Linked DNA regions of Pseudoduganella albidiflava. The protein of the gene in region 1 interacts with the protein of each later gene in a pairwise test. Links are inferred from orthologs where the notes say so. Each region holds a gene or a part of one and is shown in the gene's direction. Other genes may lie near its edges.

Region 1 (10,476 bases):
GTTGACGTACTCGATCGGATTGTCGCGCCCTTCATGGCGCGTGATGACGATGCCGTTGTTGGCGGCCATCAGCGCACGCTCGAACAGTTCGAGCTTGTCGCGCTGGCGATAATGCCGCGTCAGGTCGACACCCATGCCGCACAGGTAGCGGCCGTCGCCGACGATCGACAGCCGCGAACCGACGAACAGGAAAGGCGTGGTGCCGCCATTGGCGTTACGCACCCGCGCTTCCACCTGCACCCGCTCGTCGCTCTGGAACACGGCGCAGAATGCGCGCGCGACCCGGGCGCGCATGTCCGGCTCGAACAGCTCGAGCATGTGGATCGAGCGCAGGCGCTCGGCCGACAGCCCGGTCACCTGCTCGAGTTGACGGTTCCATAAGACAAAGTAGCCGGACTCGTCCATTACATAGAAAGTCCCGGCCAGCAGGTCGATGACGTCCCGTAATGGCAGATTACCGACGAGCGCTGCCGCGCTTTCCATGCGATCTCCCCGAAGTACTTGTTGTTATTACCGCGTTATTGCCGAGCCTGCGTGCTGTCGGATGCCGGCAATCACACTGGAAAACATGGCCGCGCGCCGGCACGCTGCCATTTAAACAACGTGACTAAAGTATGGATGAAATTACAAAAATGTGACGCGCGGTTGCCGCGCATGGATGAGCAAGAGTTTCAGTCTGGAAGCCGCTCTTCGTCCAGCAGCGCGGAAATCTCGGCGCGCTCGCGGGCCGAGACGTGGCCGCCGCGCAGCGCCGCCAGTACCAGCGCCTTGCCGGAGCCGGCAAACGCCTTCTGGATCAGGTCCTTCAGCAGGTGGGTCTGCAGGCGATCCTGTTCCTCGGCGGGCGCGTACACATGGGCACGCGCACTCTCGTCGCGTGTGACGAGGCCCTTGCCGTGCATGACCTGGAGCAGCCGCAGCACGTTGGCATAGGTCAGCTCGGGACGGCCATCGAGGGCCGCCGCGTGCACCTGCTTCGCCGTGGCCGGGCCCAGCGCATACAGCAGGCGCAGCATCTCCAGTTCGGCGGGGGTGGGGCGGGGCTGCTTGGTGTGGGGCGTGCTCATGGCGGTCTTCCTGGGGGATCCGGAAGTAGAATAAATGATCTAGAAAGGGATGTCTACCGGAGCCGGCCCGAAGCCGCGGGTTTCCCCCGGAAAGAAGTGTCCAATTAACTCAATGGTGGTTGTTGCATCTCAAGGCAGCGTGCTATCCTAAGTGGCTATTTCTGGAAGCTTGGAAGTAAATTGTCTTTCGGGCAACCAAAGAGGTCCTTCCCCCACAACTTGATGTGCGATCCGCTAACCGGTCAGGCCGTGTCGCGGAAGGTTTGTATAACCCGCCCCATACTCGCGAAGCGCGAAGAAAGGTGAGCAAGAATGATGCAGCAACAGACGTCCAACTCCTACCTGTTTGGTGGGAATGCGCCGTACGTAGAGGAACTCTACGAAGCGTACCTGGAAAACCCGGGCTCCGTGCCCGACAATTGGCGCGCTTATTTCGACGCGATGCAGCACGTGCCTGCCGTCGACGGCTCGAACAAACCCGACGTCAACCACTCCTCCGTGATCGCTTCGTTCGCCGAGCGTGCGAAAGCCGGCCCGATCCGCACCGTGACCGCGACGGCGGACGCCGAGATGGGCCGCAAGCGCGTGGCCGCCACCCAGCTGATCGCAGCCTACCGCTACCTGGGCTCTCGCTGGGCCAACCTCGATCCGCTGCAGCGCCAGGAGCGCCCGGCGATCCCGGAACTGGATCCGACCTCGTACGGTTTCACCGACGCGGACATGGACACCGTGTTCAACATCAGCAACACCTATTTCGGTCCGGAAACCGCATCGCTGCGCGACCTGCTGAACTACCTGCGCGAAACGTACACCCGTTCGATCGGCGCGGAGTTCATGTACATTTCCGACCCGGCCGAGAAGCGCTGGCTGCAGGAGCGCCTGGAGTCGATCCGCTCGACGCCGAACTTCACGGCCGAAAAGAAAAAGCACATCCTGGAACGCCTGACGGCCGCCGAAGGCCTCGAGCGCTACCTGCACACCAAGTACGTGGGCCAGAAACGCTTCTCGCTGGAAGGCGGCGAAACGTTCATCGCCTCGATGGATGAGATCATCCAGCGCGCCGGCGAAAAGGGCGTGCAGGAAATCGTCATCGGCATGGCCCACCGCGGCCGCCTGAACGTGCTGGTCAACACCCTGGGCAAGGCACCGAAGGACCTGTTCGAAGAATTCGAAGGCAAGCATGGCGACGACCTGCCGGCCGGCGACGTGAAATACCACCAGGGCTTCTCGTCGGACATCTCCACCGCCGGTGGCCCGGTCCACCTGTCGCTGGCGTTCAACCCGTCGCACCTGGAAATCGTCAACCCGGTGGTCGAAGGTTCCGTCAAGGCGCGCATGGACCGCCGCGGCGATACGCAAGGCGCGCAAGTGCTGCCGATCCTGGTGCACGGCGACGCGGCATTCGCCGGCCAGGGCGTGGTGATGGAAACGCTGAACCTGGCGCAGACCCGCGGCTACGGCACGGGCGGCACGGTGCACATCGTGATCAACAACCAGATCGGCTTCACCACGTCCGACCCGCGCGACGCGCGTTCGACGATCTATTGCTCCGACGTCGTGAAGATGATCGAGGCACCGGTGCTGCACGTGAACGCGGACGATCCTGAAGCGGTCGTGCTGGCTTCGCAGATCGCGCTGGACTACCGCGCGCAGTTCCAGAAAGACATCGTCGTCGACATTATCTGCTACCGCAAGCTGGGTCACAACGAGCAGGATACCCCGGCGCTGACGCAGCCGCTGATGTACAAGAAGATCGCGCAACACCCTGGCACCCGCCGCCTGTACGCCGACAAGCTGGCGGCCCAGGGCGTGATCCCGGCCGACGGCGGCGACCAGATGGTGGCCGCGTACCGCAATGCGATGGACGCCGGCAAGCACACCGTCGATCCGGTCATCTCGAACTTCAAGAACAAGTTCGCCGTCGACTGGCTGCCGTTCCTGAACCGCAAGTGGACCGACGCGGCCGACACCGCCGTGCCGCTGACGGAACTGAAGCGCCTGGCCGGCCGCATCACCACGGTGCCGGAAGGCTTCAAGGTGCACTCGCTGGTGGAAAAAGTGCTGGCCGACCGCGCCAACATGGGTAAAGGTGAACTGAACCTGGACTGGGGCATGGGCGAACACCTGGCCTACGCGTCGCTGGTATCGTCCGGCTACGCCGTGCGCCTGACCGGCCAGGATGCCGGCCGCGGCACGTTCACGCACCGCCACGCCGTGCTGCACGACCAGAACCGCGAGCGCTGGGATGCCGGCACCTACGTGCCGCTGCAGAACATCTCCGAAAACCAGGCACCGTTCACCGTCATCGACTCCGTGCTGTCGGAAGAAGCGGTGCTGGGCTTCGAATACGGCTACTCGACCGCCGAGCCGAACACGCTGACGATCTGGGAAGCCCAGTTCGGCGACTTCGTCAACGGTGCCCAGGTGGTGATCGACCAGTTCATCAGCTCCGGCGAAGTGAAGTGGGGCCGCGCCTCCGGCCTGGTGATGCTGCTGCCGCACGGCTACGAAGGCCAGGGTCCGGAACACTCGTCCGCCCGCCCTGAGCGCTTCCTGCAGCTGTGCGCAGAGAACAACATGCAGGTGGTGCAGCCGACCACGGCCGCGCAGATCTTCCACCTGCTGCGCCGCCAGATGGTGCGCCAGTTCCGCAAGCCGCTGGTCGTGATGACCCCGAAATCGCTGCTGCGCAACAAGGATGCCGGTTCGCCGCTGTCCGACCTGGCCAAGGGTGCGTTCCAGACCGTGATCGGCGAGACCGACGACAAGATCGATGCGAAGAAGGTCAAGCGCGTGATCGCCTGCTCCGGCAAGGTGTATTACGACCTGGCCAATGCCCGCAAGACCCGCGGCCAGACCGATACGGCCATCATCCGTGTCGAACAGCTGTACCCGTTCCCGCACAAGGCGTTCGCCGCCGAACTGAAGAAGTTCCCGGCACTGACCGAAGTGGTGTGGGCGCAGGACGAGCCGCAGAACCAGGGTCCATGGTTCCAGATCCAGCACAACATCTTCGAGTCCATGGAAGCGGGCCAGCGCCTGGCGTACGCCGGCCGCCCAGCCTCCGCGTCGCCGGCTGTCGGCTACTACGACAAGCACTACGCCCAGCAGAAAGAACTGCTGGAAACGGCGTTCTCGAAGCTGAAGGGCTTCATCCTGACCAAGTAAGCACAGTACGCCGCGCGGCCCTTCGAGGGCCGCGCGGCAGCAACGCATCTATCGAATTCACGGAGTAACAACAACATGGCACAAATCGAAGTCAAAGTTCCTCAGCTGTCGGAATCCGTCGCCGAAGCGACCCTGCTGGCCTGGCACAAGCGCGTCGGCGACACCGTTGCACGCGATGAAAACCTGATCGACATCGAAACCGACAAAGTGGTCCTGGAACTGCCGGCACCAAGCGCCGGCGTGATCGTGCAGATCATTCAGAACGACGGCGCCACCGTGGTGGCCGACCAAGTGATCGCCATCATCGACACCGAAGCCACTGCCAAGGTATCGCCGATCCCTGTTTCCGCCGCACCGGTCGCCGCCGAAGCCGCACCGACCCCGGCGCCCGCCGCAGCCGCTGCGCCCGCCACCGGTGGCGCGAAAGGCGACGTGGCCATGCCGGCCGCCGCCAAGATCCTGTCCGAAAAAGGCCTGTCCGCGACCGACGTGTCCGGCTCCGGCAAGGATGGCCGCGTGACCAAGGGCGATGCCCTGGCCGCTTCCGCCAAGCCTGCCGCCGCGCCGGCACCGGCCGCCGCGCCAGCCGCCGCCAAGCCCGCGCTGCAGAAGATCGCCGCACCGGTCAGCCTGAACCTGGGCGACCGTCCGGAAGAGCGCGTGCCGATGAGCCGCCTGCGCGCCCGTATCGCCGAGCGCCTGGTCGAATCGCAATCCACCAACGCCATCCTGACCACCTTCAACGAGGTGAACATGAAGCCGGTGATGGACCTGCGCAACAAGTACAAGGACAAGTTCGAGAAAGAGCACGGCGTCAAGCTGGGCTTCATGTCGTTCTTCGTCAAGGCCGCCGTGGCCGCCCTGAAGAAGTACCCGATCCTGAACGCTTCGGTCGACGGTAACGACATCGTCTACCACGGCTACTTCGACATCGGTATCGCCGTCGGCTCGCCGCGCGGCCTGGTGGTGCCGATCCTGCGCAACGCCGACCAGATGACGATCGCCGAGATCGAGAAGAAGATCGGCGAATTCGGCCAGAAAGCCAAGGAAGGCAAGCTGACGCTGGACGACCTGACCGGCGGCACGTTCTCGATCTCGAACGGCGGTACCTTCGGCTCCATGCTGTCGACCCCGATCATCAACCCGCCGCAGTCGGCGATCCTGGGCGTGCACGCGACCAAGGACCGCGCCGTGGTGGAGGATGGCCAGATCGTGATCCGCCCGATGAACTACCTGGCGATGTCGTACGACCACCGTATCATCGACGGCCGCGAAGCCGTGCTGGGCCTGGTGGCGATGAAGGAAGCGCTGGAAGATCCGGCGCGCCTGCTGCTGGACCTGTAATCGGTATCGAAGAGTAGGTAAATCACCGGCGTCCGTTCGGCCTCGCGGCTGGACGGAGCCGGTGTCGGACACCTTCAGGTGTCGGACACCGGTTTTCATGCCGACGCTAACGAGGCATTGGCAAAACCGGAGGCAGTCCCCAGGTACCCGGGGGCAGGCCCCGAGACCTCGGCAGCCAACGTCGCACCTTGGGAGCCGACAATGACCATCTCCGACGAAATCCGCCGCCTGCACGAACTCCACCAGGCCGGTGCGCTGACCGACGCGGAATTCGCGCGTGCCAAGGAACGGCTGCTGGACGGCGCGCCCGGCCAGCCGGCCGGCGACGGCGACCTGGCCAGCGAGTTTTCCAGGCTGCGGCGCTCGCGCGTCAACCGCTGGCTGGGCGGCGTGTGCGGCGGGCTGGGACGCGCTTCCGGTGTCGATGCATGGATCTGGCGCCTCGTGTTCGTGCTGTTCACGATCTCGTTCGGCTTCGGGCTGGTGATTTACATTCTGTTGTGGATATTCGTCCCGGAGGAAGAACCTCTTCCCGGCGGCGACATAATTGGAAAATGACATGAGTACTAAACAATTCGACGTAGTGGTGATCGGTGCCGGCCCCGGCGGCTATATCGCGGCAATCCGCGCGGCGCAGCTGGGCTTTTCGGTGGCATGTATCGATGAATGGGCCAATGAAAAAGGCGGCCCGGCACCGGGCGGCACCTGCACCAACGTCGGCTGCATTCCGTCCAAGGCACTGCTGCAATCGTCCGAGCACTTCGAGCATGCCGGCCACGCGTTCAAGGAGCACGGCATCGAAGTGTCCGGCCTGGCGCTGAACCTGGGCCAGATGCTCAAGCGCAAGAACGGCGTCGTGAAGCAGAACAACGACGGCATCCTGTACCTGTTCAAGAAAAACAAGGTGACCTTCTTCCACGGCCGCGGCGCATTCGGCGGCGCAGCCGGTGCCGAGGGCTATCCGATCGAGATCTCCGGCCCGACTACCGAGACCATCACCGGCAAGCAGGTGATCGTGGCGACCGGTTCCAACGCGCGCGCACTGCCGGGCGCACCGTTCGATGAAAAGCTGATCCTGTCGAACACGGGCGCGCTGGCCATCGAGGAAGTGCCGGCCAAGCTGGGCGTGATCGGCGCCGGCGTGATCGGCCTGGAAATGGGTTCCGTGTGGCGCCGCCTGGGTTCCGACGTGACCGTGCTGGAAGGCCTGCCGACCTTCCTGGGCGCCGTGGACGAGCAGATCGCCAAGGAAGCGCACAAGATGTTCACCAAGCAGGGCCTGAAGATCAGCCTGGGCGTGAAGGTGGACTCCGTGACCGCGGGCGAGAACAACGTGACCGTGAAGTACGCGGACGCGTCGGGCGCCGCCCAGGAAGCCATGTTCGACAAGCTGATCGTCTCGATCGGCCGTACCCCGAACACGAATGGCCTGGCTGCCGACAAGGCCGGCCTGGCGCTGGACGAACGCGGCTTCATCGCCGTGGACGACGAGTGCAAGACCAACCTGCCGAACGTATGGGCGATCGGCGACGTGGTGCGTGGCCCGATGCTGGCGCACAAGGCGGAAGAAGAGGGCGTTGCCGTGGCCGAGCGTATCGCCGGCCAGCATGGCCACACCAACTTCGACACGATTCCATGGGTGATCTACACGTCGCCTGAAATCGCGTGGGTCGGCAAGACCGAGCAGCAGCTGAAGGCGGCCGGCACCGCGTACAAGGCCGGTACCTTCCCGTTCCTGGCCAACGGCCGCGCGCGCGCACTGGGCGATACCTCGGGCATGGTGAAGTTCCTGGCCGATGCAACCACCGACGAGATCCTGGGCGTGCACATCGTGGGCCCGATGGCGTCCGAGCTGATTTCCGAAGCCGTGGTGGCGATGGAGTTCAAGGCTTCGGCCGAGGACATCGCCCGTATCTGCCACGCGCACCCGTCGCTGTCGGAAGCCACCAAGGAAGCGGCACTGGCCGTCGACAAGCGCACGCTGAACTTCTAAGCCTGTCTTAGATATCCTCCGGGCCGGCCGTGCTGGGTCGTTGATCGACCCACCACTGTCGGCCCGGTGTTTTTGTACGAACCGAATCTGTCATGAACGTCCTCGAGTTTTACCAGCACGCGCTGGAACAGCGCAACTTCAAGCCCGATGAAGCCCAGCGCCGCGCCGTGGAACGGCTGCAGCAATGCTACGACGAATGGGTGGAATACAAGGCGCAGCGCTCGAACAGCTTCAAGCGCCTGATCAACCGTCCCGACGTGCCGCGCGGCGTGTACATGTGGGGCGGCGTGGGCCGCGGCAAATCGTTCCTGATGGATTCGTTCTATTCGGTGGTGCCGGTGGTGCGCAAGACGCGCCTGCACTTCCATGAATTCATGCGCGCCGTGCACATCCAGCTCGACGAGCTGATGGGTATCGCCGACCCGCTCGACGAGGTGGCGAAACGGATCGCGAAAAAGTACCGGCTGATCTGCTTCGACGAATTCCACGTCTCCGACGTGGCCGATGCGATGATCCTGTACAACCTGATGAAGGCGCTGTACGACAATGGCGTGTCGTTCATCATGACCTCGAACTACGAGCCGTCGACCCTGTACCCGGACGGCCTGCACCGCGACCGCATCCTGCCCACCATCGCGCTGCTGAAGGATCGCATGGACGTGATGAACGTCGATGCCGGCGTGGACTACCGCGGGCGCGCGCTGGAACAGGTGCAGGCGTACTACATGCCGCTGAACGCGGCCACCGATGCCAAGCTGCGCGAGGCGTTCACCAGGCTGGCCGATACGCAGGAAGAAGATTCGCACGTGTCGGTCGAGGGGCGCGAACTGCATGCGCTGCGCCGCGCCGGTACCGTGATCTGGTTCGATTTCCAGACGCTGTGCGGCGGCCCCCGCTCGCAGAACGACTACCTGGAGATCGCCAGCCGGTTCCATACCGTGATATTGTCCGGTGTGCCGATGATGTCGGCCGGCCAGTCGTCCGAAGCGCGCCGCTTCACCTGGCTGATCGACGTGTTCTATGACCAGGGCGTGAAGCTGATCATGTCCGCCGAGGTGGAGCCGGAAGAGCTGTACACCTCGGGCATGCTGGCCAACGAATTCCACCGCACCGTGTCGCGCATCGTCGAGATGCAGTCGCGCGAGTACATGGAAAAGGCGCAGCGTGGCGGTGCCGCGGCACTGACCTGACCTGCAGCGGGAATCTACGGATCGAAATGATGGCAATGCACTTGAAAGCTTGGATGTGGATGGGCGGCCTGTTGCTGGCCGGTGGCGCGCTGGCGCAGGCGGATGCGCCGACACAGGTACGGTCGGTCGAGCAGGCCGATGCGATCCTGGCGGAGGTGGCCAGGGAGCGCGCCGCGGCGGAGGCAAGCTACGCCGAGAGCGAGCAGGTGTGCTACACCAAATTCTTCGTCAATAACTGCCTGGACAAGGCCAAGGAACAGCGCCGCGAGCGGCTGGCCGACCTGCGCACGCGCGAGATCGACGCGAACTATTTCAAGCGCAAGAGCGCCGTCGAGTTGCGCGACCGTGAACTGCACGACCGCAACGAGCGCGACGCCGCCGAGGAAGCTTCACGCGCCGCCAACCCGCCGGCCCCGCATGCCGACCCTGCCGACAAGCCCCGTCCGCAACCGGCCGGCAAGCTTCCCGCCCAGCGGCAGGCCGAGCACGCCGCCCGCGAAAAGCAGCGTGCCACGGAAGCGGCGGCCGAAGCGGGCGAGCGCGCCCGCAAGGTCGAGGCATACGAGCAAAAGCAGGTCGACGCCGCCGAGCGCCAGAAGCGCGTCGCCGAAAAGCAGGCCGAACGCGCCGCCAAGCGCGCCAAGCGCGAAGCCGACGAAGCCGCGAAGAAGGCGGCCGAAGCGGAGCGGGCAAAGCAGAACGCGCAGGGCAGGTAAGCCCCTGTCGTACACCAGGGAGCCGGCAGCGATGCCGGCTTTTTTTTTGCCGGCATGTTTCCATCAACCGGGGTCAGACCCCGATTTTTGGAAATTTTGTGTCACGCATCCTTAAAGAAGGTTAATTCCTGGGGCGTCGCTGTCTTCGAGCTGCACGGGGCAGTGTGCGCCGATCGCTGCTGGCAAGGCCCGGATGTTTCCTGAAACCGGGGTCTGACCCCGGTTGCAGGAAACTTTTGCTCACAGCAAAGCCAGCGTGACGCCGATGTTGCCGCGCGTGGCTTTCGAGTACGGGCAATTCGCGTGGGCATTGTCGACGATGGCCTGGGCGGTGTCGCGTGGCAGGCCGGGCAGGCTGATGGACAGCCGCGCCTGCAGGAAGTAGCCGCCGGTGCCCGTGCCGAGGTCCACCTCGGCGTGTACGCCTGTGTCCTTCGGCAGCGCCACTTTCAGCTGGGCCGCGGCAAGTCCCATGGCGCCGATGAAGCAGGCGGACCAGCCGGCGGCGAACAGCTGCTCGGGGTTGGTGCCGTTGCCGGCGGCGCCGGGCGGCGCGAGGAGGATGTCGAGGCGGCCGTCGTCGCTGCGGGCGGTGCCGTTGCGCCCCCCGGTAGTGGTGGTTCGGCCGGTGTACAGGACTTTGTCGATCTGGCTCATGGTGTCTTTCTTTCCTTGTCCGGCGTGAGAGGATGGGCAGCGCGGCCGGTATCGCGGCTACCCGCGAACGGTCAGGGCTTCTCGGCCAGCAACGCGCGGATGGTGGCTTCGGTCCTGGCGTAGGCGCCTTCGCCGAAGTGCGTGTAGACCACTTGCCCTTTCTTGTCGATCAGGTAGACGGCCGGCCAGTACTGGTTGCTGTAGGCATTCCAGGTGGCGTAGCGGTTGTCCTGCGCGACCGGGTAGGTGATGTCGAAGCGGCCGATGGCTTTCTTCACGTTGCTGGCGCTGCGCTCGAACGGGAACTCGGGCGTGTGCACGCCGACCACGACGAGCCCCTG
Region 2 (10,581 bases), 490 kb from region 1 along the record:
CCGACGTGGGCGCGCACTGCCCGGGCAACCTGGAATACGAAGAGCGCCTGCGCTCGTGGATGCGCTGGAACGCGATGGCGATGGTGGTGCGCGCCAACCGTGCCGATGGCGACCTGGGTGGCCACCTGTCCTCGTTCGCTTCGCTGGCGAACATGCTGGGCATCGGCTTCAACCACTTCTGGAAAGCCGCGAGCGAAGAGCACGGCGGCGACCTGCTGTACATCCAGGGCCACTCGTCGCCCGGCGTGTACGCGCGCGCCTACCTGGAAGGCCGCCTGACCGAAGACCAGCTGATCAACTTCCGCAAGGAAGTCGACGGCCGTGGCCTGTCGTCGTATCCGCACCCGAAACTGATGCCGGACTTCTGGCAGTTCCCCACCGTGTCGATGGGCCTGGGCCCGCTGATGGCGATCTACCAGGCGCGCTTCCTGAAGTACCTGCACGCGCGCGGCATCGCCAACACCGACGGCCGCAAGGTCTGGGCCTTCTGCGGCGACGGCGAGATGGACGAGCCGGAATCGCTGGGCGCGATCGGCATGGCCGCCCGTGAAATGCTGGACAACCTGGTCATCGTCGTCAACTGCAACCTGCAGCGCCTGGACGGCCCGGTGCGCGGCAACGGCAAGATCATCCAGGAGCTGGAAGGCGAATTCCGCGGCGCCGGCTGGAACGTCGTGAAAGTCATCTGGGGCCCGGGCTGGGACGAGCTGCTGGCCAAGGACAAGGAAGGCATCCTGCAGCGCGTGATGATGGAAACGCTGGACGGCGAATACCAGAACTACAAGGCCAAGGATGGCGCCTACGTGCGCAAGCACTTCTTCGGCAAGCATCCGAAGCTGCTGGAAATGGTCGCCAACATGAGCGACGACGACATCTGGCGCCTGACCCGCGGCGGCCACGACCCGCACAAGATCTACGCCGCGTTCAAGGTGGCGCAGGAAGCCCAGGGCAAGCCGACCGTGCTGCTGGTGAAGACCGTCAAGGGCTACGGCATGGGCAAGTCCGGCGAGGCGCGCAACACCGCCCACCAGACCAAGAAGCTGGACGACGAGGCGATCCGCGAAATGCGCGACCGTTTCAACATTCCTATCCCGGACGACAAGCTGGCCGAGATCCCGTTCTTCAAGCCGTCCGACGACGCGCCTGAAATGAAGTACCTGCACGAGCGCCGCAAGGCCCTGGGTGGCTACCTGCCGGCGCGCCGCATGAAGGCCGATGAAACGCTGGTCGTGCCGCCGCTGGAAGCGTTCAAGAACGTGCTGGAGCCGACCGCGGAAGGCCGCGAAATCTCGACGACCCAGTCGTTCGTGCGCATCATCACCGCGCTGCTGCGCGACCAGAGCCTGGGCCCGCGCGTGGTGCCGATCCTGGTCGACGAATCGCGTACCTTCGGCATGGAAGGCCTGTTCCGCCAGATCGGCATCTTCAACCAGCAGGGGCAGCTGTACGAGCCGGTCGACAAGGACCAGGTGATGTACTACCGCGAAGACAAGGCCGGCCAGATCCTGCAGGAAGGCATCAACGAAGCGGGCGGCATGAGCTCGTGGATCGCGGCGGCCACGTCGTACTCGACCAACAACCGCGTGATGATCCCGTTCTTCACGTACTACTCGATGTTCGGCATGCAGCGCGTGGGCGACCTGGCCTGGGCGGCGGGCGACATGCGTGCCCGCGGCTTCATGATGGGCGGCACCGCCGGCCGTACCACGCTGAACGGCGAAGGCCTGCAGCACGAGGATGGCCACAGCCACCTGTTCGCCGCGGCGATCCCGAACTGCCTGCCGTACGACCCGACCTTCGGCCACGAGCTGGCGGTGATCATCCATGACGGCCTGCGCCGCATGGTGACGGAACAGGAAGACGTGTTCTACTACATCACCATCATGAACGAGAACTACGCTCATCCGGGCCTGAAGGCTGGCCAGGAAGAGGGCATCCTGAAGGGCATGTACCTGCTGCAGGAAGGCGCCGCGAACGCCGGCCAGCGCGTGCAGCTGATCGGCTCGGGCACGATCCTGCGCGAGTCCATCTTCGCCGCCGAGCTGCTGGAGAAGGACTGGGGCATCGCCGCCGACGTGTGGTCCGCGCCGTCGCTGACGCTGGTGGCGCGCGACGGCCAGGATGCCGAGCGCTGGAACCTCGTCAATCCGACCAAGGAACAGCGCGTGCCGTACGTCACCGGCCTGCTGAAGGATACGCAGGGCCCGATCATCGCCACGACCGACTACATGCGCCTGTACGCCGAGCAGATCCGCGCCTTCATGCCGAAGGACCGCACCTACCGCGTGCTGGGCACCGACGGCTTCGGCCGCTCGGACAGCCGCGCCAAGCTGCGCGAGTTCTTCGAGGTGAACCGTTACTACATCACGGTTGCCGCGCTCCGTTCGCTGGCCGACGAGGGCAAGATCGACCTCGCCGTGGTGGAACAGGCTGTCGTGAAATATGGCCTGAACCCGAACAAGCCCAATCCGGTGACCCAATAACGAGAATACGGAGCAAACGCTATGAGCATTGTGGAAGTCAAAGTCCCGGATATCGGTGATTTCAAGGAAGTCGAGGTCATCGAGCTGATGGTGAAGGTCGGCGACACGATCAAGGTCGACCAGTCGCTGATCACCGTTGAATCGGACAAGGCATCGATGGAGATTCCATCGTCGTCGGCCGGGGTCATCAAGGAAATCAAGGTCAAGGTCGGCGACAAGGTCGCCGAGGGTTCGCTGCTGTTGCTGGTCGAAGCCGAGGGTGCGGCCGCCGCTGCTCCGGCTCCCGCCGCCGCCGCGCCGGCACCGGCGCCTGCCGCTGCTGCCGCGCCGGCTCCAGCGCCAGCGCCGGCCGCCGCTCCGGCAGCCGCCGCCGGCCCGGTCGACGTCAAGGTGCCGGACATCGGCGACTTCAAGGAAGTCGAAGTCATCGAGCTGATGGTCAAGGTGGGCGACACGATCAAGAAGGACCAGTCGCTGATCACCGTGGAGTCCGACAAGGCCTCGATGGAAATCCCGTCGTCGCACGACGGCGTGGTCAAGGAAATCAAGGTCAAGGTCGGCGACAAGGTGGCCGAGGGTTCGCTGGTGCTGGTGGTGGAATCGACCGGCGGCTCGGCTGCTCCTGCCGCCGCCGCTCCCGCGCCTGCCGCTGCTGCTGCTGCTCCGGCACCTGCCGCTGCTGCTCCAGCACCTGCTCCTGCCGCTGCTCCTGCACCGGCGCCTGCCGCCGCTCCGGCAGCCCCGGCGGTATCGGGCAAGCTGGCCCACGCATCGCCGTCGGTCCGCAAGTTCGCCCGCGAACTGGGCGTGGACGTGGCGAAGGTGCCGGGCACCGGTCCGAAAGGCCGCATCACCCAGCAGGACGTGCAGAACTACGTGAAGGGCGTGATTGCCGGCGCGGCTGCCGCGCCGACCGCGGCTCCGGCCGCGGCTGGTGGCGGTGGTGCGGGCCTGAACCTGCTGCCATGGCCGTCGCTGGACTTCTCGAAGTTCGGCGAAACGGAACTGCAGCCGCTGCCGCGCATCAAGAAGATCTCCGGCCCGAACCTGCACCGCAACTGGGTGATGATCCCGCACGTGACGCAGTTCGAGGATGCGGATATCACCGACCTGGAAGCGTTCCGTGTCGAGACTAACAACGCCAACGCGAAGAACAAGGATGCCGCCAAGCTGACGATGCTGGCCTTCGTCATCAAGGCATCGGCCGCGGCGCTGAAGAAATACCCGGCGTTCAATTCCTCGCTGGACGCGAAGGGCGAGAACCTGATCCTGAAGAAGTACTACAACATCGGCTTCGCCGCCGACACGCCGCAAGGCCTGGTGGTACCGGTGGTGAAGAATGCCGACCAGAAGAGCGTGTCGCAGATCGCCCGCGAAATGACGGAACTGTCGCTGGCGGCGCGCGAAGGCAAGCTGAAGCCGGCCGACATGCAGGGTGCCACGTTCACCATCTCGTCGCTGGGCGGTATCGGCGGCTCGCACTTCACCCCGATCGTGAATGCGCCGGAAGTGGCGATCCTCGGCCTGTCGAAGGCTTCGATGAAGCCGGTGTGGGACGGCAAGCAGTTCGTGCCGCGCCTGATGATGACGCTGTCGCTGTCGTACGACCACCGCGTGGTCGACGGCGCGTCCGGTGCCCGCTTCGCAGTCTACCTGGCAGAAGTGCTGGGCGACATGCGCAAAGTGCTGCTGTAAGGAGCCCGCTACATGAGCATCGTTGAGGTAAAAGTACCGAATATCGGCGACTTCAAGGAAGTCGAAGTCATCGAGGTGATCGTCAAGGTGGGCGACACCATCAAGGTCGACCAGTCGATCGCCACCGTGGAATCGGACAAGGCATCCATGGAGATCCCGGCCACGCACGCCGGCGTCGTCAAGGAGCTGAAGTTCAAGGTGGGCGACAAGGTGAGCGAAGGTTCGCTGCTGCTGTTGCTGGAGGAAGCCGCGGGTGCTGCTGCTCCTGCTGCTGCACCGGCACCGGCTGGCGTTCCCGCAGCGCCGGTTGCCACGCCTGCCGAAAAAGGAGAGGCCCCGGGCCAGGCGGCACCGGTGTACGGCGGCCCTGCCGTGCCGGCACCGGCCGCGGCACCGGCATCGTCCGGTCCCGCGCCGGCAGCCGGTTCGTACTCCGGCAATGTCGACATCCAGTGCGACATGATGGTGCTGGGCGGCGGCCCCGGCGGCTACTCGGCCGCATTCCGTGCCGCCGACCTGGGCCAGAACACCGTGATCGTCGAGCGCTATGCGACGCTGGGCGGCGTGTGCCTGAACGTGGGCTGCATCCCGTCGAAGGCGCTGCTGCACCTGGCTTCCGTGATCGACGAGACGGCCCACCTGGGCAAGCATGGCGTGAAGTTCGCCCGGCCGGAAGTCGACATCGACGAAGTGCGCAAGTACAAGGAAGGCGTGATCTCGAAGATGACCGGCGGCCTGTCCGGCATGGCCAAGGCGCGCAAGGTGCAGGTGGTGCAGGGCGTTGGCCAGTTCGTCAGCCCGAACCACATCGAGGTCACCGGCGCCGATGGCGTCAAGAAGGTCGTGCAGTTCAAGCAGGCGATCATCGCGGCCGGCTCCGCTGTCGTCAAGCTGCCATTCGTGCCGGAAGATCCGCGCATCGTCGATTCGACCGGCGCGCTGGAACTGCGCTTCATGCCGAAGCGCATGCTGGTGATCGGCGGCGGCATCATCGGCCTGGAAATGGCCACCGTGTATTCCACCTTCGGCGCGCGCATCGACGTGGTCGAGATGATGGATGGCCTGATGCAGGGCGCCGACCGCGATGCCGTCAAGGTCTGGCAGAAGTACAACGCGCACCGCTTCGACAACATCATGACCAAGACCAAGACCGTCGGCGTGGAAGCGCTGCCGGAAGGGATCAAGGTCACGTTCGAAGCCGCCGAAGCCGGCGCCACCGCACCGGAGCCGCAGATCTACGACATGGTCCTGGTGGCCGTGGGCCGCAGCCCGAACGGCAAGAAGATCGCCGCCGACAAGGCCGGCGTGCAGGTGACCGACCGCGGCTTCATCAACGTCGACAGCCAGATGCGCACCAACGTGCCGCACATCTTCGCCATCGGCGACCTGGTGGGCCAGCCGATGCTGGCGCACAAGGCCGTGCATGAAGGCCACGTGGCCGCTGAAGCAGCCGTCGGCCAGAAGTCGCACTTCGATGCTTCGGTGATCCCGTCGGTCGCCTACACCGATCCGGAAGTGGCATGGGTCGGCCTGACGGAAGACGAAGCGAAGGCCAAGGGCATCAAGGTCGAGAAGGGCCACTTCCCGTGGGCCGCTTCGGGCCGCGCCGTGGCCAACGGCCGCGACGAAGGCTTCACGAAAGTGCTGTTCGACGCTGAAACGCACCGCATCGTGGGCGGCACCATCGTCGGCACGCATGCCGGCGACATGATCGGCGAGATCGCGCTGGCCATCGAGATGGGCGCCGACGGCACCGACATCGGCAAGACGATCCACCCGCACCCGACCCTTGGCGAATCGATCGGCATGGCCGCCGAAGTGTATGAAGGCGTGTGCACGGACCTGCCGCCGATGCGCAAGCGCTGATCCCGGCTTCCCCGCAGCACCCCAAACGCCACCTTCGGGTGGCGTTTTTATTGCCCGAAACCGGTGACAGGCTCCATTTTCCGGAAAAGTTGCAAATGGGAAATCCTGCGACAGGCTCAAATGCCGCTTGGTCAAGCGTTACCCGACGCTTTGAAAGCGCATGCATTCACCCCAGCATCTGCACTTGGGGTTGGCTTATTCAAGCGGCATTCAGTGACAGGTCCCATTTTCTAGGAAATGGTGCAAAACAATTGGAGCCTGGAGGGAGCGATGGCATGCATGCCATCACCGCTGTATGGGCGCGGTGCATGCTCCACGAACTCCCCATGAAGCCACCGGTTTTCTTGCAGCATTCAGGCGAAGCGGGCCTGGTACTCGCTGGGCAGCACGCCGAGGTGCTGCATGAAGGCGCGGCGCAGGTTGTATTCGCTTCCGTGGCCGCTGCGCCGGGCGGCTTCCTTGACCGTCATGCGCGGCCGTTCCAGCAGGCTGCACGCCAGTTCCATGCGCAGGCGGGCGAGCAATTGCGCCGGCGTGACGTCCGCCTCCTGCCGCAGCCTGCGGTGCAGCGTGCGGACGGAGAGGGCGCAAGCGGATGCCATCTGGTCGACGTCCAACTGCCGGGCGAGGCGGGGGCGCAGCCATGCGGTCAGTTGCGCGGTGACGCCGTCCGGCACCGACTGGGCCAGCAGCTCGGCGCTGAACTGCCGCTGGCCGCCGGGGCGCTTCAGGAACAGCACCATGCGCCGGGCCACCGCCAGCGCGGCGGCGCGGCCAAGGTCTTCCTCGACGAGGCTGAGCGCCAGGTCCATGCCGGCACTGATGCCGGCGGAAGTGCGGAACTTGCCGTCGCGGACGTGGATGGCGTCGTCCTGCACGTCGACCAGCGGATGCTGTTCGCGCAGCGCGGAGACGTCCTGCCAGTGCGTGACGGCGCGGCGGCCATCCAGCAAGCCGGCGCGCGCCAGCACGAAGGCGCCGGTGCAGACGGAGCAGCAGCGCGCCGCGTCCTCTCCCGCGCGGGCCACCCAGCGCAACAGCGCGCGTCCTTCCGGCGTCGCGGACGAGGGCAAGGACACGCCGCCCCCCCGGAGACCACCAGCGTACCGCCCGCGAGTCCCCGCCGCGGCAACGGCGCCGCCAACACGCTCACGCCGGCCGACGAGGCAACGGCGCCACCGCCCCGTGCGACCAGGTGGATGCGGTAGGGCTCGGGCTGGCCGGCATCGCGCGCCTCGTCGTTGGCGCTGGCGAAGACCTGGACCGGCCCGGTGGCATCGAGCAGCAGGAAGCCGGGAAACACCAGCAGCCAGACATTGACAGGTACGACCGGTGCGGTCGGTGCGGTCGGTGCAATGGGTGCCACCGGAGCGACGGGTGCGGGCGCTGTGATGAATGCGGCCGGTGGGGCGGGCAGGGCAGGAGAGCGCGGCATGTGGCAGATATTCAACCATCGCTGTCATTCCTGTCAATCGCGGCCGGCCTATCATCGGCTCCTCGATGAAAGGAGATGCCATGCTCGAACTCAGGCCCAGCTGCGAACACTGCGACAAGGCCCTGCCCCCGCACGCGACGGACGCACGCATCTGCAGCTATGAATGCACCTTCTGTGCCGACTGCGTGGACGGCTTGCTGCGGAACGTCTGTCCGAACTGCGGCGGCGGCTTCATGCCGCGGCCCGTGCGGCCGGCGCGCAACTGGAAGGGCGACAATTACCTCGGCAAGGATCCGGCGCGCACGGCGCCGAAATACCGGCCTGTCGATCCCGCCGCGCATGCGGCATTCGCCGCCGCGATCGTCGCCATTCCGCCGCAGGAGCGGTAAGCGGTGCGGGCGTGCGCGGGAAGTGAATGCGCTGTATCGGCAATCCGTCCCGCTCCTGGCTACGCCGGTCACGTTCATTGCGCGGGCGCCCAATGCGATGCTATTGTCGATGTCCGTTCAACCATCGACACCAAGGAAACCCATGCTGCTGTTCGCCGATGCCCGGTTCACCAGTCCCTATGCCATGTCCGTCTTCGTCGCGCTGACGGAAAAGCGCATTCCGTTCGCGTTGAAGACAGTCGACCTGGAGACCGGCGCCAATCGTGGCGAGGAATATGCCGCACAGTCGCTGACGCAGCGCGTTCCCACGCTGGTCGATGGCGACTTCGCGCTGTCGGAGTCGTCCGCCATCACGGAATACCTGGAAGAGCTGCAGCCCGAGCCCGCCCTGTATCCGGCGGACCTGAAGACCCGTGCCCGCGCGCGCCAGGTACAGGCCTGGATCAGGAGCGACCTGCTGCCGATACGGCAGGAGCGCTCGACCAACGTGGTGTTCTACGGCCCGGCCGATGCACCCCTGTCCGCCGCCGCCGAGGCAGCCGCGGACAAGTTGTTCAAGGCTGCGCAGGCGCTGCTGGACCACGGCGGCGACCATCTGTTCGGCGCCTGGACCATCGCGGACGTGGACCTGGCCCTGATGCTGAACCGGCTGGTGCTGAACGGCGATGACGTGCCGCCGGCACTGCGCGACTATGCCGCGCGCCAGTGGGCCCGCGAATCGGTGCAGGCCTGGGTGAGCCGGGCCCGTCCGCCACTGTAGCATCGCCGCTCCGCAACGCCGGAGGCGGTGCCGGAAGGCAGGTTCCACACCAGGGAACGTGCCGATGGATGATCCGGTGGGTGTGACGATCCGCGCATTTTAAGGGCCTGGCAAGATGCTAAGATGGCAAGTTTCGCCGTATTGTCATTCTTTACCCGGAAAGGCCCCATGAACAAGCGTTTCATCGCAATCCTGCTGGCCGGCCTGCTGTCGGCCAGCGCGTGGTCGGCGGATGCCGGCGCCGGCGTGTCCGCCGACCGGCCGGCCGCGCCAGCGGGACGCCCGCTCGTCGTCGACCAGCCCTACAGCGCCACGCACACGTTGACGATGCGCCGCCAGCAGCGCGGCGGCGCCGAAGCGACCCACCGGACCGTGACGAAGCTGTACCGCGACAGCGCCGGCAGGGCGCGCCGCGACCTGCTGGACGGCGAGGGCAACCCGACCCACTCGTTCATCATCGACACCGATGGCGCGGTGATCGTGCTGGATCACCGCAACCGGCTGGTCACGAGGCGGGCGGCAAGGCGGGTCGCGCCGGTCATCGACATGTCGGCACCCGCGCTGCGCAAGGCTGAAGCCAGGCCGCCGGTGGAGTCATTGGGAGAACGCGATATCGAAGGCGTGACGGCGACCGGGGAGAGCACCCGGCAGCGGATCAGGACCGCTGCGGGCAGCTTCGAGATCGTCACCGAAAGCTGGACGTCGAAGGAACTGGGTCTGACGCTGCATGTCAGGAACAGCGACCCGAAAGGCGAATCCGTCATCGCCATCAGTGACCTCGAGCGCGGCGAGCCGGATCCGGCATTGTTCGCGGCACCCGAGGATTACCAGGTGAAGCCTGAAGCCTGAAGTCTCAAGTCTCAAGTCTCGAGCCCAGACCTTGAAGCCCGGCAGTGCCGGGCGGGACGTCAGCCTTCCTTGTGGTGGAACGGCGCGAACCAGGTCACCAGGAACGAGGGAATGGTGGCCGCCATCACGAACCAGAAATAATCCACGTAGCCCATCCACTGCTGCAGGTGGCCGGACACGGTGCCCGTCACCAGCATGCACAGGCCCATCAGGCCGGTACCGAACGCATAGTGGGTGGTGCTGTACTTGCCCGGCGCGAGCTGCTGCATCAGGTAGATCATGAAGCCCACCGAGCCGAAGCCGTAGAAGAATTTTTCGATCGCCACGCCGGCGCTGATCACCACCAGGTCGGTCGGCTGGTACATCGCCATCAGCAGGAACGTCGCGTTCGGGATGTTGACGGCGCAGCACAGCAGGAACAGCGTGGGCTTCAGGCCCCGCTTGGCGACGAACAGGCCGCCCAGCAGCGAGCCGACCAGCACGGCCACCAGGCCATAGGTGCCGTAGACGATGCCCAGCAGTTCGTTCGACAGGCCCAGGCCGCCCTTGGCCACCGGGTCGACCATGAAGAACGGGCCGATCTTTTCCAGCAGGCCGATGGAGAGCCGGAACAGGAAGGCAAAGCCCACCATCAGCCACACGTCGCGCTTCTGGAAGAAGGTGACGAACGAATCCCACAGGATATGCAGCGCCTCGCGCGGCGAGGTCGGCGCGTTCTCGGCCTTGGCGCCGTCGGGCATGGTGCGCATGTGCCACACCGCCATCACCAGCGTGATGCCGGCGACGATGAAGAACACGATGCGCCAGCTGTCGATCCATTCCGGGCCGAAGGTATTGGCATCGTGGCCGAACACGTTGGTGTGCAGCCAGCCGGACAGGTAGACCAGGCCGCCCGAGGCGACGATCGGGCCGACATTCCACGACAGGCTCTGGATGCCGCAATACAGCGACTGCTTGCGGGAATCGAGCGCCGTGACATACACGCCGTCCGAGGCGATGTCCTGCGTGGCGCCGACGAACGACAGCACGATGAACAGGCCGACCATGATCGCCATGTAGCCGGGCAGCGACATGGCCAGTGCCACGCAGCCGAAGCCCACGCCG

What was found.
Region 2: the proteins of odhB (region 1) and lpdA interact in binary tests that used the Escherichia coli proteins (3 or more experiments, as listed by UniProt). The link is inferred for Pseudoduganella albidiflava from one-to-one orthologs.

Annotation. Positions count from the first base shown.
Region 1 is NZ_CP036401.1:1,395,027-1,405,502, forward strand. The notes cover bases 3,628-6,444. They hold odhB (2-oxoglutarate dehydrogenase complex dihydrolipoyllysine-residue succinyltransferase), read left to right. Parts: upstream 3,628-4,310; coding sequence 4,311-5,579; downstream 5,580-6,444. Other genes in these bases: EYF70_RS05965 (2-oxoglutarate dehydrogenase E1 component), read left to right, coding at 3,628-4,235; EYF70_RS05975 (PspC domain-containing protein), read left to right, coding at 5,781-6,137; lpdA (dihydrolipoyl dehydrogenase), read left to right, coding at 6,139-6,444. Also shown: EYF70_RS05955 (putative bifunctional diguanylate cyclase/phosphodiesterase), read right to left, coding at 1-483; EYF70_RS05960 (BlaI/MecI/CopY family transcriptional regulator), read right to left, coding at 672-1,067; more of EYF70_RS05965, read left to right, coding at 1,380-3,627; more of lpdA, read left to right, coding at 6,445-7,572; cell division protein ZapE, read left to right, coding at 7,665-8,762; EYF70_RS05990 (hypothetical protein), read left to right, coding at 8,798-9,478; EYF70_RS05995 (organic hydroperoxide resistance protein), read right to left, coding at 9,719-10,135; EYF70_RS06000 (thioredoxin family protein), read right to left, coding at 10,207-10,476. UniProt on the Escherichia coli protein: E2 component of the 2-oxoglutarate dehydrogenase (OGDH) complex which catalyzes the second step in the conversion of 2-oxoglutarate to succinyl-CoA and CO(2).
Region 2 is NZ_CP036401.1:907,247-917,827, forward strand. What follows is about bases 3,696-6,617. They hold lpdA (dihydrolipoyl dehydrogenase), read left to right. Parts: upstream 3,696-4,190; coding sequence 4,191-6,044; downstream 6,045-6,617. Other genes in these bases: aceF (dihydrolipoyllysine-residue acetyltransferase), read left to right, coding at 3,696-4,178; EYF70_RS03835 (GlxA family transcriptional regulator), read right to left, coding at 6,398-6,617. Outside these bases: aceE (pyruvate dehydrogenase (acetyl-transferring), homodimeric type), read left to right, coding at 1-2,483; more of aceF, read left to right, coding at 2,505-3,695; more of EYF70_RS03835, read right to left, coding at 6,618-7,117; EYF70_RS03840 (DUF1272 domain-containing protein), read left to right, coding at 7,560-7,868; yfcF (glutathione transferase), read left to right, coding at 8,011-8,628; EYF70_RS03850 (hypothetical protein), read left to right, coding at 8,797-9,477; EYF70_RS03855 (MFS transporter), read right to left, coding at 9,537-10,581. UniProt on the Escherichia coli protein: Lipoamide dehydrogenase is a component of the glycine cleavage system as well as of the alpha-ketoacid dehydrogenase complexes.